4 regions of the Streptomyces sp. NPDC005266 genome follow, and region 3 is predicted to be linked to each of the others. Evidence: riboswitches for the same ligand, from Rfam matches in the RefSeq annotation. Region 3 holds a riboswitch; each other region holds the start of a gene.
The links. A riboswitch is a leader RNA that binds a small molecule or an ion and turns the genes downstream of it on or off. The one in region 3 is predicted to bind cobalamin.

Region 1: another riboswitch for cobalamin. It lies ahead of ABZU99_RS11485 (cobalamin biosynthesis protein); the one in region 3 lies ahead of ABZU99_RS31845 (prenyltransferase/squalene oxidase repeat-containing protein).
Region 2: another riboswitch for cobalamin. It lies ahead of cobN (cobaltochelatase subunit CobN); the one in region 3 lies ahead of ABZU99_RS31845 (prenyltransferase/squalene oxidase repeat-containing protein).
Region 4: another riboswitch for cobalamin. It lies ahead of ABZU99_RS03880 (HoxN/HupN/NixA family nickel/cobalt transporter); the one in region 3 lies ahead of ABZU99_RS31845 (prenyltransferase/squalene oxidase repeat-containing protein).

What each region holds. Positions count from the first base shown of each region.
Region 1 covers NZ_JBEXHC010000005.1:57,648-61,296, forward strand. Annotated here, with positions in the region: gene ABZU99_RS11475 (inorganic phosphate transporter) at 1-1,056, shown strand, start outside; gene ABZU99_RS11480 (hypothetical protein) at 1,070-1,321, shown strand; cobalamin riboswitch at 1,494-1,645, shown strand; gene ABZU99_RS11485 (cobalamin biosynthesis protein) at 1,775-2,791, shown strand; gene ABZU99_RS11490 (cobyric acid synthase) at 2,788-3,649, shown strand, end outside.
Region 2 covers NZ_JBEXHC010000002.1:411,779-415,427, reverse strand. Annotated here, with positions in the region: gene cobN (cobaltochelatase subunit CobN) at 1-2,169, opposite strand, end outside; cobalamin riboswitch at 2,202-2,367, opposite strand; gene cobG (precorrin-3B synthase) at 2,426-3,649, shown strand, end outside.
Region 3 covers NZ_JBEXHC010000027.1:50,041-53,689, forward strand. Annotated here, with positions in the region: partial or broken gene ABZU99_RS31830 (IS5/IS1182 family transposase) at 1-5, shown strand, start outside; partial or broken gene ABZU99_RS31835 (MBL fold metallo-hydrolase) at 166-393, shown strand; gene ABZU99_RS31840 (cytochrome P450) at 517-1,800, shown strand; cobalamin riboswitch at 1,805-1,929, shown strand; gene ABZU99_RS31845 (prenyltransferase/squalene oxidase repeat-containing protein) at 2,100-3,374, shown strand; gene ABZU99_RS31850 (SCO2322 family protein) at 3,374-3,649, shown strand, end outside.
Region 4 covers NZ_JBEXHC010000002.1:75,506-79,154, forward strand. Annotated here, with positions in the region: gene ABZU99_RS03870 (YnfA family protein) at 115-450, shown strand; gene ABZU99_RS03875 (enoyl-CoA hydratase/isomerase family protein) at 572-1,621, shown strand; cobalamin riboswitch at 2,071-2,298, shown strand; gene ABZU99_RS03880 (HoxN/HupN/NixA family nickel/cobalt transporter) at 2,326-3,414, shown strand; gene ABZU99_RS03885 (hypothetical protein) at 3,422-3,649, opposite strand, start outside.

The DNA of each region.
Region 1 (3,649 bases), on a different contig from region 3:
CGACCCGAAGTGATCTTCGCGGGTCTGGTCGGCGCCATCCTCTGGAACCTGGTGACCTGGCTCGCCGGGCTCCCCTCCAGCTCCTCGCACGCTCTCTTCGGCGGCCTCATCGGCGCCACCGTGGTATCCGTCGGCCTGGACGGGGTCAACGGCGACGCGATCGTCATGAAGGTGCTCATCCCGGCCGTCGCGGCGCCGATCGTGGCCGGACTCGCCACGATGGCCGCCACCCGGCTCACCTACCGGCTGGGCCGCGGCCGCTCCTCCGAGGACACCGCGAAGGGCTACCGGGCCGGCCAGATCGCCTCGGCCGCCCTGGTCTCCCTCGCCCACGGCACCAACGACGCCCAGAAGACGATGGGTGTGATCACCCTGGCGCTGGTCACCGGCGGCGTCGTCGCGCCGGACTCCGACCCGCCGCTGTGGGTCATCGTCTCCGCGGGCCTGGCCATCGCGCTCGGCACCTACCTGGGTGGCTGGCGCATCATCCGCACCATGGGCAAGGGCATCACCGACATCCAGCCGCCGCAGGGCTTCGCCGCCCAGACCGGTGCCGCGACGGTCATCCTCGCCTCCTCCCACATCGGCTTCGCGCTGTCCACCACCCAGGTCTGCTCCGGTGCCGTGATGGGCGCGGGGGTCGGCCGCAAGGGCTCGGTGGTGCGCTGGTCGACCGCGGGCCGCATGGTCATGGCGTGGGTGCTGACCCTGCCGGCCGCGGGTCTGATCGCCGGCGCCGCGGCGCTGCTGGCCGACCAGGGCAACGGGGGCGTCACGGCGGTCGCCGTGCTTGCCGTCCTGGCCTGCGGGGCGATCTGGGCGCTGTCGCGCCGCAAGCCCGTGGACCACACCAACGTCAACGAGGCCGGGCCCGCCGAGCCGGTGGGCGCCGTCACCGCCGCCCTCCAGTCCGTCGCCCCGCCGCCCGTAGGCGGCGCGCCCGCCGCCGACACCACCGGGGCCACCACCGCGAGCAGCGCCCCGGAGCCCACCGAAGCGCCCGCCACGGAAACCACCCCCACCCCCGCCGCCGCGGCGACCAGCACCACCAGCTAAAGGGAGCTACGCAATGAGCATCGACTGGGCGGCACTCGGCCAGGTCTTCGGCATCAGCCTCACGGTGACGGTCGGCATCGTCGGCGTCTTCACCCTGGGGATCGTCGGCACGTCCCGGAAGAGCCGGCCGCAGCCGCAGGACGGCACGGCCGTCGTGGTGGCGGTGCCGGGCGACGGCTCCACGGTCGCCCGCACCGGCGCGTACGCCTGCTTCGCGCTGTGCGCCTCGGTCGTGGCGTACGGCATCTATCTGATCGTCGCCTGAGGACCGCGCGTCCCCGACCGACCCCACCGACCGCCGGGCTGCGGCGCTGGTCAGCGCCGCAGCCCGGCGGTCGGTCCATGTGGGCCTCGGCACACTCTCGCATCGCGGGTCATAGGCGAGTTGACGGCCCTTCGCGGCCCATGGTGGACTTCCCGAGCCAAACGGCGGCAGGAGAGGAAGCCGGTGAGAATCCGGCGCGGTCCCGCCACTGTCACCGGGGAGCGCTCTCTCATCGCCTGTACGGGTCACGGCTCGTCCATATGGTTCGTCCGTATGCGGAGCTGGAAGGCCGGGAGAACCGCGGATCCGGGAGCCAGGAGACTCTCACCGCCGGTCACGTCGAGCCAGGGCGCGGACCCTGAGTGAGGACATACCGCCATGCCCGGCCCTGTCACGCCGCCAGCCCCACCTGTCCGTACGCCGCTGCGCCGAGGCGCGACGGCGGGCTGACGGATGCGTGCCGACCACGCCTCGTACGCGTGCGGCGCCGCCCTCGGCTTCCTCGGTGACCTCGCCCTGGGCGATCCGCGCCGCGGTCATCCGGTGGCCGCGTTCGGGCGCGCCGCCGCGGCCGCCGAGCGGCGGCTGTGGCGCGACCACCGCGGCCACGGAGCCCTGCACACCGCGGTGTGCGCGGGCGGCGCGGCCCTCGGTGCCGCGCTGCTGACGCGCACCGTACGGGCCCTCGCCGGGCCCCGTGCGCCGCAGATCGCGCTGACCGCCGCCGCCACCTGGGCCGTGCTGGGCGGTACGACGCTCCGGCGTGAGGCGCGGGCTGTCGGCGACGCGCTGGCCGCCGGAGACCTCCACACGGCCCGGGAGCGGCTGCCGCATCTGTGCGGACGCGACCCGCAGGCGCTGGACGGGCAGCAGATGGCCCGCGCGGTCGTCGAGTCGGTCGCCGAGAACACCTCCGACGCCGTCGTGGGCGCGCTGGTGTGGGGAGCCGTGGGCGGGGTACCGGGCCTCATCGGCTTCCGCGCAATCAACACCCTGGACGCCATGGTGGGTCACAAGTCGCCGCGCTACCGGCGGTTCGGATGGGCGGCGGCCCGCCTGGACGACGCCGCCGGCTGGCCCGGTGCGCGCCTCACCGCCGCCCTGGCCACCCTCGCCGGCCCCGACCCGCGCGGCGCGTGGCGCGCCTGGCGGCGGGACGGCCGGCGCCACCCGAGCCCCAACGCGGGCCCGGTGGAGGCGTCCTTCGCGGGCGCGCTCGGCGTACGGCTGGGCGGCACCCTCGCCTACGGCGGCCGGGTCGAGCACCGGCCGGTGCTCAACGCCGGTGGGCGGGCCGTCCAGACCGCCGACATCGACCGCGCGGTACGGCTGTCGCGCCGCGTCGGCGCGCTGGCGCTGCTGACGTCGATCGCGGCAAGGACCGTTGTGGGCAATCGTTCGGCGGGGCGGAACGGGTGGGCACAACCCATCCACCGGCCCGTACCCGGCAACGAAAGGGCAAGCCGATGACGGGGCCGGGCCACGGCCTACTGGTCGCGGGGACGACCTCCGACGCGGGCAAGAGCGTGGTGACGGCCGGGATCTGCCGGTGGCTCGCCCGCAAGGGCATCCGGGTGGCGCCCTTCAAGGCGCAGAACATGTCGCTCAACTCCTTCGTCACCCGGGACGGCGCGGAGATCGGGCGCGCGCAGGCGATGCAGGCCGCCGCCGCGCGCGTCGAGCCGAGCGCCCTGATGAACCCCGTCCTGCTGAAGCCGGGAAGCGACCGCAGCAGCCAAGTGGTGCTGCTGGGCAAGCCGGTGGGCGAGCTGAGCGCCCGCGGCTACCACAGCGAGCGGCGCGAGGCGCTGCTCGGGACCGTCACCGAGTGCCTGGCGGAGCTTCGGCGCACCCATGACGCGGTGATCTGCGAGGGCGCGGGCAGCCCGGCCGAGATCAATCTGCGCCGCACCGACATCGTCAACATGGGGCTCGCGCGGGCCGCCGGGCTGCCGGTCGTGGTGGTCGGCGACATCGACCGCGGCGGCGTCTTCGCGTCCTTCTTCGGCACGACCGCGCTGCTGTCGGCACAGGACCAGCGGCATATCGCCGGCTATATGGTCAACAAGTTCCGCGGCGATGTGACCCTGCTGAAGCCCGGTCTGGAGATGCTGCGCGGCCTGACCGGGCGGCCGACCGTCGGCGTGCTCCCGTTCGCCCATGGGCTGGGCATCGACGAGGAGGACGGGCTGCGCGTCTCGCTGCGCGGCGCGGTGCGCGAGAGCGTCGTCGCGCCCCCGTACGGCGCGGATGTGCTGCGGGTCGCGGTCGCCGCCGTACCCCTGATGTCCAACTTTACGGATGTGGACGCGCTGGCCGCCGAACCGG
Region 2 (3,649 bases), on a different contig from region 3:
GTCCGCGCCGGTGCGGGTGGCGGCCGACTCGTCGAGGCCCAGCGCCTCGCGCAGCCCGGGAAGGGCCGACGTACCGCCCCAGATCTGACGGGCGCGCAAAATGGCCAGGACGAGATTGACGCGCTCGGGCCCGGCCGGGGCGTTGCCCAGGACGTGCAGCCCGTCGCGGATCTGGGCGTCCTTGACCTCGCACAGCCAGCCGTCGACATGCAGCAGGAAGTCGTCGAAGCCGTCGTCGTCCGGCCGGTCCTCCAGACCCAGGTCGTGATCGAGCCTGGCAGCCTGGATCAGGGTCCAGATCTGGGCGCGGACGGCGGGGAGTTTGGCCGGGTCCATCGCGGAGATGGCGGCGTACTCGTCGAGCAGCTGCTCCAGCCGCGCGATGTCGCCGTAGGACTCGGCGCGGGCCATCGGCGGTACGAGGTGGTCGACCAGGGTGGCGTGTGCGCGGCGCTTGGCCTGGGTGCCCTCGCCCGGGTCGTTGACCAGGAACGGGTAGATCAGCGGCAGATCGCCGAGCGCGGCGTCGGGGCCGCAGGCGGCGGACAGGCCGGCGTTCTTGCCCGGCAGCCACTCCAGATTGCCGTGCTTGCCCAGGTGCACCATGGCGTCGGCGCCGAAGCCGCCGTCCGCCTGGGGCGTGGCCATCCAGCGGTAGGCGGCCAGGTAGTGGTGCGAGGGCGGCAGATCGGGGTCGTGGTAGATGGCGATGGGGTTCTCGCCGAAGCCGCGCGGCGGCTGGATGACGACCAGGAGGTTGCCGCGGCGCAGCGCGGCGAGGACGATCTCGCCCTCGGGGTCGCGGCTGGTGTCCACGAACATCGCGCCGGGCGGCGGGCCCCAGTGCTCCTCGACCGCCTCGCGCAGCTCCCGCGGCAGCGTGGCGTACCAGCGGCGGTAGTCGGCGGCCGGGATGCGGACCGGGTTGCGGGCCAGCTGCTCCTCGGTGAGCCAGTCCTGGTCATGGCCGCCCGCCTCGATGAGGGCGTAGATCAGCTCGTCGCCATTGCCGGAGGCCAGGCCCGGGACCGCGTTTGGCCCGTCCTCGGGGCCGAAGTCATAGCCCTCGGCGCGCAGCCGGCGCAGCAGGGCGACGGCGCTGGCGGGGGTGTCGAGGCCGACGGCGTTGCCGATCCGGGAGTGCTTGGTGGGGTAGGCGGAGAGGACGAGCGCCAGGCGCTTCTCGGCCACGGGGATATGGCGCAGCCGGGCGTGTCGTACCGCGATGCCCGCGACACGCGCGGCGCGCTCGGGGTCGGCGGCGTAGACCGGCAGCCCGTCCTCGTCGACCTCCTTGAAGGAGAACGGCACGGTGATGAGCCGCCCGTCGAACTCCGGGACGGCGACCTGGGTCGCGGCGTCCAGCGGCGACAGGCCCTCGTCGTTCTCCTCCCACGCGGCGCGCGGGCTGGTCAGGCACAGCGCCTGGAGGACGGGTACGTCGAGCGCGGCGAGCGCGCCCGCGTCCCACGCCTCGTCGTCGCCGCCCGCGGAGGCGGCGGCGGGCCGGGTGCCGCCGGCCGCGAGGACGGTGGTGACGATCGCGTCGGCCGCCCCGAGGGCCTCGATCAGCTCGGGCTCGGGGGCCCGGAGGGAGGCGACGAACAGCGGCAGCGGCCGGCCTCCCGCGTCCTCCACGGCCTGGCACAGGGCCTCGACGAAGGCGGTGTTGCCGCTCATGTGGTGGGCGCGGTAGTAGAGCACGGCGACGGTCGGGCCGGTGACGTCGCCGCGGGCGGTGCGCTCCAGCGGGCCCCAGGTGGGGGCGGGCGCGGGCGGTTCGAAGCCGTGGCCGGTGAGCAGCACCGTGTCGGAGAGGAACCGGGCCAGCTGGGCCAGGTTGGCGGGCCCGCCGTGGGCGAGATAGGCGTGGGCCTCGGCGGCGATCCCGATCGGGACGGTGGACGCCTCCATGAGCTGGGCGTCCGGAGCCTGTTCACCGGTGAGGACGACGACGGGGCGGTCCCCGGCGAGCAGCGTCTCCAGCCCCTCCTGCCAGGCGCGGACGCCGCCGAGGAGCCGGACGACGACGAGTTGGACGCCGTCGAGGAGGCCGGGGAGGTCGTCGAGTGCGAGCCGGGCCGGGTTGGCGAGGCGGTACGGCACCGGGCCCGTGGCGGCACGGGCACTGAGCAGGTCGGTGTCGGAGGTCGACAGCAGCAGGATCATGCGCAGCGCGCCTTCCTCGGGGTCCGCGCCCCGGGCGGGTTGAAGACGGCGGGAGTTCCTGGCTCGCCCGGCCGCTGCCTGCCGGCAGCCACCGCGCTCACAGTGGCGGGACCGCGCCGGATTCGCACCGGCTTCCTCCCCTTGACGCCGTCTTGTGCGTCCGGCGGGCCAAGACGACCCGCCGCTGAGCATAGTAAGCGTTGCTGACCTGGCAGGGGACGGTGAGGGCAAGGGAATCGTCGGTATGCTCGCCGCCATGCCCCTCCCCCCGACAACCGTCCCACCAGGGGATCAATCCCCCTTCCGCCGCCGGAGCGGGCGCGATGACGCCTGCCCGGGCGCCCTGCGGCTGCACCCGGCGGACGACGGCGCGCTGGCCCGCGTCCGGGTGCCGGGCGGGCTGCTGACGACCCGTCAGGCGGACGCGCTGGCACGGGTGGCCGAGGAGCTGGGGGACGCCCGGCTGGACATCACCTCCCGCGGCAATCTGCAGGTACGCGGGCTGGACCCGGGGTGCGGCGCGGAACTGGCGGGGCGGCTGCGGGCGGCCGGACTGCTGCCGTCGGACCGGCATGAGCGGGTGCGCAACGTCGTGGCGTCGCCGCTGTGCGGACTGGACGGTGCGGGACACGCGGATGTGGCGGCGTGGGCACGGGAGTTGGACGCGGCGCTGTGCGACGAGACGTCGGACGAGTTGTCCGCCTTGTCGGGACGTTTCCTGTTCGCGCTGGACGACGGGCGCGGCGATGTGGCCGCCTTGGGCGCGGATGTGACATTGATCGCAACGCCGGACGGCGGGGCCGTGCTGCGGATGCCTGGCCCGGCGTGTCGTAGTGAGCGGACCGAAGGTCGCGACACGCCGGACAGCATCGAGCTGTGGGTGCGGGAGGCCGGGGACGTGCCGCGCGCGGCCGCGCTGGCCGCCGTGGAGTTCCTGGCGAGTGTGCGGGCGAGCGGCACCCGGGCATGGCGGGTGCGTGAGCTTCCGGCGCAACACGCCGTGGCGGCCGACGGGTTGGCGACGCGGCTCGCCGCCGCGGGGATCGAGACGGTACGTACCGTACGCACCGAGCCGGACCCCGGTCTCTCGCCGCCGGGCCCCGCGCCGGGGCTGGTCACCGGGCCGGACGGGCGCCTGGCCGTGTCCGTCGCCGTCCCGCTCGGCCGGGTGAGCGCGGCCCAGTGGCGGCTGCTCGCCACGCTCGCCTCCCGGGGCGGGTCGGGCGAACTGCGTGTGACACCCTGGCGCGGCGTGGTGCTCCCTGGGTTTTCCCCGGACGGCGGCCGGACCGCCTCGGGCGAGCTGTCCGACGCCGGACTCGTGACCGATCCGGCCTCCCCATGGCTCGGCGTCGGTGCGTGCACCGGACGTCCCGGCTGCGCCAAGTCCCTTGCCGATGTGCGCGCCGACGCGGCGCGCGCGGTGGCGGGCGACCGGCGCCCGGGCTCGCTTCCGGTGTACTTCTCCGGCTGTGAGCGA
Region 3 (3,649 bases):
GGCCGGTCCGAGGGGCCCAAGGGCAGCCAACAACGGCCGGTGACGGCACCTTGATGGCTGGTCAGCGCAGGTCGAGCGAAGTCGTCACCGGTATCCCTGATGGGTAATCAGTTCTCGCTATAATGGGCAATGGCCGCACCGGCCCGCGGGGGCCGCGGAGACGGGAAGCGCCTCACCGGTCTGCTCGCCCTCCTCACCACCCCGCTCACCCCCTGGCGGCTCGCCGAGACCATGGAGTGGAACCGCCCCTGGGACCGGATCCCCTACGGCTCCCGCACCATCGCGGTCTCCGAGGCGGAGGCGCATCTGCGCCGTCTGGTGAAGCTGGGCAGGGCGGAGCCGGTCCCGGGCACGGACCCGGTCGCGGATCGGGCCCTGACTCCGGCCGCTTGAGACGAACATCTCCGGCGGTTTCCGGATAGCCAACTTCACCGGGTGGCACATCACTTGACGGGACAACCACCCCACCCCCAGCGCAGACGGCGCCACGGACGGCGCGAACAATGGAGGCGACGCATGGAAGCCCAGCTCCCGCCCTTCGTTCTCGACCCCACAGGACGCGACATCCACGGCGAAGGCGCCCGGCTCCGGGAACGGGGCCCGGCGACGCCGGTGGAGCTCCCGGGAGGGGTGACGGCGTGGTCGGTCACCGACCCCGAGCTCCTCAAACAGCTGTTGACCGACCCGCGCATATCGAAGGACGCCCACCGGCACTGGCCGCGGTTCATCAAGGGTGAGATCCCTTTGTCGTGGCCGCTGATCACCTGGGTCGCCGTGGAGAACATGTTCACCGCCTACGGCGCCGACCACACCCGGCTCCGCAGGCTCGTCGCGAAGGGCTTCACCGGCCGCCGCACCGCCGTGCTCCGGCCGCGTATCGAACTCCTCGTGGCACATCTGCTGGACGGCCTCGCGGAGCGGGCCGCCGCCGCGCCCGGGGACGCGGTGGATGTGAAGGCCGCGTACTGCTACCCGATCCCGATCGGGGTCATCTGCGAGCTGATCGGCCTGCCCGAGGGCGAGATGCGCGAGCGTGAGCGCGCGTTCGTGGACACCATGTTCCGGACGAACGCGGCACCGGAGGAGGTCATCGCCGCCAACGAGGGCCATCAGCGCATCCTGCGCGAGCTCGTCGCGCTCAAGCGGCGCACACCCGCCGACGACATCGTCAGCGATCTCATCGCCGCACGCGACAAGGACGGCTCCCGGCTGAACGAGCAGGAGCTCGCCGACACCGTGGGGCTGCTCATCGCCGCCGGCTACGAGACGACGGTGCAACTGCTCGACAACGCGATCCACGCCATGCTGACCCATCCGGAGCAGTTCGCCCTGGTCCGCCGGGGCAAGGCGTCCTGGGACGACGTGATCGAGGAGACGCTGCGGGCACAGCCCCCGCTGGCGCATCTGCCGCTGCGCTTCGCCGTGGAGGACGTCGACGCCGGTGAGGGCGTCGTCATCAAGAAGGGCGACGCGGTCCTGGCGTCCTACGCGGCGGCCAACCGCCACCCCCGGCTGCACGGCACCGACGCCGACCGGTTCGACATCACCCGGGCGGACAAGGAGCACCTGGCCTTCGGCTACGGCATGCACTACTGCCTGGGCGCACCGCTGGCCCGGCTGGAGGCCCGGATCGCACTCCCCGCGCTGTTCGACCGCTTCCCTGACCTGGAGCTCGCCGTCCCGCCGCAGGCCCTCGAACCCGCACCGACCTTCATCTCCAACGGCCACCGGAGCCTGCCGGTGCTGCTGCGCGCGGAGGCGGACAGGGGGGCGGGCGGGCGGCAGGCGGCCGCCGGATAAGGTATCCGTAAAACTTCATTCGCGCCCGTTCGGGGGAAGTCGGTGGGAATCCGACGCTGACCCGCAACCGTGAGTACGGCCCTCGGGGACGTATGAGCCGGAACACCAGGGCGGGCGCGACGCAGGCTCCCGTCGTCCCGGGCACCGGGGCGGCACCGTCGAGGGATGCGGAGCTGAGCCGGGTGTCATCGTGTCGTGGCGGGGCGGATCGCTCCGCGCGTGGGTGGTCAGCCGTGCGCGGCCGCGCCCGTAGGCGGTCCGTCCCACCGCGGCGACAACGATCGAGAGGCACCACAGCCATGAACCTACGCCGCAGTGTGGCGGCTCTGTCCGTCTCCGCCGCCGTGTGCGGCGCAGTCGTCGCGCCCGCCGCCTTCGCCGACGGCCCGGCGCGCCCGGAGGGGCTATACGGTGCCAAGGACCCGAAGTTCGACGGCGTGTGGCGGCAGTCGCTCGCGCTGCTCGCCCAGGACGCGGTGGGCGTCACCCCGGCGAAGTCGGCTGTCGACTGGCTGGCCGGTCAGCAGTGCGCGGACGGCGGCTTCGGGGCCTACCGGGCGGACACCGCGAAGGCGTGCGAGCCGAAGAAGGGTGAGTTCACCGACGCGACCTCGGCGGCCGTGCAGGCGCTGGCGGCGGTGGGCGGGCAGTCCGACGCGGTGGAGAAGGGCATCGGCTGGCTGAAGCGGAACCAGAACGACGACGGCGGCTGGGGCATGAACCCCGGCGGGCCGACCGACGCGAACTCCACCTCGGTCGCGGTCGGCGCCTTCGCCGCTGCCGTGAAGGACCCGTCGAAGATCACCGCCGAGAAGGGCGGCAAGAGCCCGTACGACGCCCTGCTCGGGCTGCAGCTGGGATGCGCGGCCAAGGCGGGAGAGCGCGGGGCCTTCGCCTACCAGCCGGACAAGAGCGGGAACACCGGGAAGAACGCCAAGCTCGCCGCGAACACCCTGGCCACCGTGAGCGCCGCGCTGGCCGCCCAGGGCAAGGGCTTCGTCTTCGAGCCCGTCGGCGACGACACCCGCAAGAGCCCGGAGCCGATGGACTGCGAGGGCGGGGACGGCGGGGCCGGTACGCCCGAGGACGCGGCCGAGGCCGCCCTCGGCCATCTCTCCACCGCCCTGTCCGAGCACGACGGACACCTGATGTCCACGATGCCCGGCGCCAAGAACCAGCCCGACTTCGGCGCCACCGCCGACGCGGTCATGGCGCTCGCCGCCGGGAAGCACAGCGCCGCCGCGGGCAAGCCGCTCCAGTGGCTGCGGCGGAAGAACAGCGGCGCGGTGGCGTGGGCGAAGGGCGACCCGGGGGCCCTCGGCAAGCTGATCCTCGCGGCATACGCGACCGGCAGCGATCCGCGGAGCTTCGGGGGCGTCGACCTGGTGCGGCAGCTCAACGCCACGGGGCCGAAGCCCGAAGCGGTCGGCGGCTCGGGGGCCGAGTCGAGCACCAAGGCCAAGAAGGACGACGACGGCGGGATGACCAACGTCTGGTGGTTCGTGGGCGCCGGCGCGGCCGCGGGCATCGGCATCGGCTTCCTGCTCAGCGGCCGGAAGAAGCAGCAGTTCTGATGATCCTCGGGCACGTCGTGCGGTGCGCGGCCCGGTCGCTCCCCGCCGCGCTGCTGCTGGCCGCCTTGGGCGCGGCCCCCGCGCAGGCCGCCGAGGGGTATCGCTACTGGTCGTTCTGGCAGCGGGGCGGGGGCGGCTGGACGTACGCCACGCAGGGGCCCGCGTCGGCGCGGCCGGACGATGGCGACATGATCGGCTTCCGCTTCGCGGTCAGCGAGGACTCCCAGGACGCCGTACGGCCGCGTGGTTCGGCCGACTTCAAGGCGATCTGTACC
Region 4 (3,649 bases), on a different contig from region 3:
GGCATGCCGCAGGGACCCGGCCGGTGGCTACGGGCCCGCGGTGACCTGGGGCATCGTGCCGACGGTCTACCGTCGAGCTGTTCACCCCGCCGCCGACCGAGGATGAGTCCCGCTGTGCTTGTCGCCCGCTCCGTCGCCCTGTTCGTCGTCGCCGCCCTGTTCGAGATCGGCGGTGCCTGGCTGGTCTGGCAGGGGGTGCGGGAACACAAGGGCTGGGTCTGGATCGGCGCCGGGGTGATCGCGCTTGGCCTGTACGGGTTCGTGGCCACCCTCCAGCCGAACGCCGACTTCGGGCGCGTCCTTGCCGCGTACGGCGGGGTCTTCGTCGCCGGATCGCTCGCCTGGGGCATGGTGGCCGACGGCTACCGCCCCGACCGGTCGGATGTCATCGGGGCGCTGATCTGTCTCGCGGGGATGGCCGTGATCATGTATGCCCCGCGCGGCCACTGATCGACCGGCCACTACCGTGCGACGAGACGATCCTTTGCGATCGACGCGTGCATCGGCACCAGGAAGGAACGAACGCGATCATGTATCTCATCGTGGCCCCCGGACGGACAGGAGTTCTCCGGTGACCGACAACGACCCCGTCCTGCTGCGCACCGAGGGACGCGCCGGCTACCTCACCCTCAACCGGCCGCGCGCCATCAACGCCCTCAACCACCCGATGGTGACCCGGATCGCCGAGGCGCTCACCGCCTGGGAGCGGGATCCGGCGGTCGGGACCGTCGTGATCAGCGGGGCGGGGGAGCGCGGGCTGTGCGCGGGCGGCGACATCCGCTTGATCCACGAGGAGGTGAGGACGGGAGGGGGTGACGCGTCGCTGGCTTTCTGGCGCGACGAATACCGGCTCAACGCCCGTATCGCCCGCTACCCCAAGCCGTATGTCGCCCTGATGGACGGCATCGTGATGGGCGGCGGCGTCGGGGTCTCGGCCCATGGCGGCGTACGGATCGTCACCGAGCGCTCCCGGGTCGCCATGCCCGAGACCGGCATCGGCTTCGTCCCGGACGTCGGCGGCACCTACCTGCTGGGCCGCGCTCCCGGCGAGCTCGGCACCCATCTCGCGCTCACGGGGGCACCGGTGGGCGCCGCCGATGCCCTGCTGTGCGGGCTCGCCGACCACTTCGTACCGTCCGATCTGCTGCCGGTGCTCGGCAAGGACCTCGCCATGGCCCCCGTGACGGACGTCCTGCCCCGGTACGCCCGCGAGGCGCCGGCGGGTGAGCTGGACGGCCACCGGGAGTGGATCGATCACTGCTATGCGGCGGACACCGTCGAGGAGATCGTGGACCGGCTGCTCGCCAGTGGCGTGCCGGCGGCCAAGGAGACCGCCGAGTCCCTCCTCGCCAAGTCGCCCACCGCGCTCAAGGTCACGCTGACCGCCGTGCGCCGGGCCCGGCGGCTGGGTTCGCTGGAGCGCGTCCTGGAACAGGAGTTCCGCGTCTCGGCAGCCGCTCTGAGCTGCCCGGACCTGGTGGAGGGAATCCGCGCCCAGGTGATCGACAAGGATCGCGCCCCCCGGTGGTCCCCGGCCGCCCTCGCCGAGGTCACCGAGCAGGACGTGGCCCGTTTCTTCGCTCCCCTCGGCGACCGCGAACTCCGCCTGGCCTGCGCCTGATACACCAAAAATAGTGTGCCAAGCGGTCGGCGCCTCGCCCTGGCCGGTCTCGCGCCGCTGATCACCGTGGTGGAGCTCGACCGGGAGCTACTGCGGCCGGTGCCGGCCGATAAGAGCGCCGGGTGGATCGCCGTCGCGATCGGCGGGGCGGGGGTGGTCCGGCGGGTGCTGCTGACCGCCGCCTCCGGCGGGATCGGCCATCTGGTCGACGGCCCACTCCACTTGGACCTCGGGCGGCTGCCTCGCCCGGCTGGGTTCGGCGTCGGCCTCGCGTTCGTGCCGCTCACGGCCGCGGTTTTCGGTGGCGCGGTATCGCAGGCGCGGGAGCGACACCGGTGGACTGCCGCCCCAGGGGCGGGCATGGCGTCATCCTGCCGGGCCGCCCCCGCCCGCCACTCGCCCCGCCCGCACCGCGACCGCGGGGACGAAGCGGGAGCGGATCCGGAAACTTGCCGCTTTCGACCCGCGGCTCCTAGAGTTGGCGGGCCGTGGTGTTTCGGGAAGACCGGTGAGAAACCGGAGCGGCCCTCGCCACTGTGATCGGGGAGTATCCGTCCCGCTCCACGGCCTGAAGGACAAGGCTGTGGAGCCACTGGCAGCGCTGAGCGGCCGGGAAGGCAGGGGCGGGCGCGTTCGACCCGTCAGCCAGGAGACCGGCCGCGGCATCTCACGAAGTGATCCACGAGGTGCTGGAGCGTGACCGCATGACCCTGCCCACCGCACTGCGCTGGCGGCGCGAGGACACCGTACGGACCGCGGGGCTGCTGGCGGTGATCGTCGCCCTGCACATCGTCGCGTTCGGCGTGCTCTTCCTGGTCGTCGCGCCCCAGCACTACGAGGTCGGCTCCAGGACCTTCGGCATCGGCCTCGGGATCACCGCGTACACCCTCGGCATGCGGCACGCCTTCGACGCCGACCACATCGCCGCCATCGACAACACCACCCGCAAGCTGATGGCCGACGGAAAGCGGCCGGTGTCGGTCGGCTTCTGGTTCGCCCTCGGCCACTCCAGCGTCGTCGTCATCATGGCCGCGCTGGTCGCCGGGGGTACTCAGCTGGCCGGCACCCTGGCCGACGAGAGGTCCGGCACCCACCAGACCCTCGGCGTCGTCGGCACGACGGTCTCCGGCTCCTTCCTCTATCTCATCGCCGCGCTCAACCTGGTGGCGCTCGTCGGCATCCTGCGGGTCTTCCGGGCGATGCGCGCCGGACAGTACGACGAGGCCCGGCTGGAGGCGCATCTGGACAGCCGCGGCTTCATGAACCGGGCCCTCGGCCGCTTCACGCGGTCCATCACCCGCCCCGGGCAGATGTACCCGCTCGGCTTCCTCTTCGGGCTCGGCTTCGACACCGCCACCGAGGTGACGCTGATGGTGATGGCCGGAAGCGGAGCCGCCGCCGGGCTGCCCTGGTACGCGATCCTGTGCCTGCCGCTGTTGTTCGCCGCCGGGATGAGCCTGTTCGACACGCTCGACGGCACCTTTATGAACTTCGCCTACCACTGGGCGTTCTCCAACCCGGTGCGCAAGGTTTTCTACAACCTCGCCATCACCGGGCTGTCGATCGCGGTGGCCTTCCTCATCGGCACCATCGAGCTGGTGAGCGTGCTCCACGACAAGCTCGAGCTGCAAGACGCCGTCACCGGCCGGATCGCCGCGCTCGACCTGGACAACGTCGGGTTCATCATCGTCGGGCTGTTCGTGGTGGTGTGGGCGGCGGCCCTGGCCTACTGGCGGCTCGCCAAGGTGGAACAGCGCTGGTCCGCCCGGACGGCCGGAACCGACGGCGGCTGAGCCCGGATCAGACGGCTCCGGTGGCCCCGCGCTTCCCGCTGATCCTCCGCGCCACCAGATGCACCGCGAGCATCACCGCGGCGGTGACGGCGGCGCTGTGCCCCAGCAGGGCGTCGATCCGGCCCGCCGAGAGATACGCGCCGGCGGCCACCGCGGCCAGGGCGCATACGGCCCGGTCGATGATGCTCTCGACCGAGAGCAGCGTGGCGCGCGGGGCGCCGGGCGGAACGGCGGT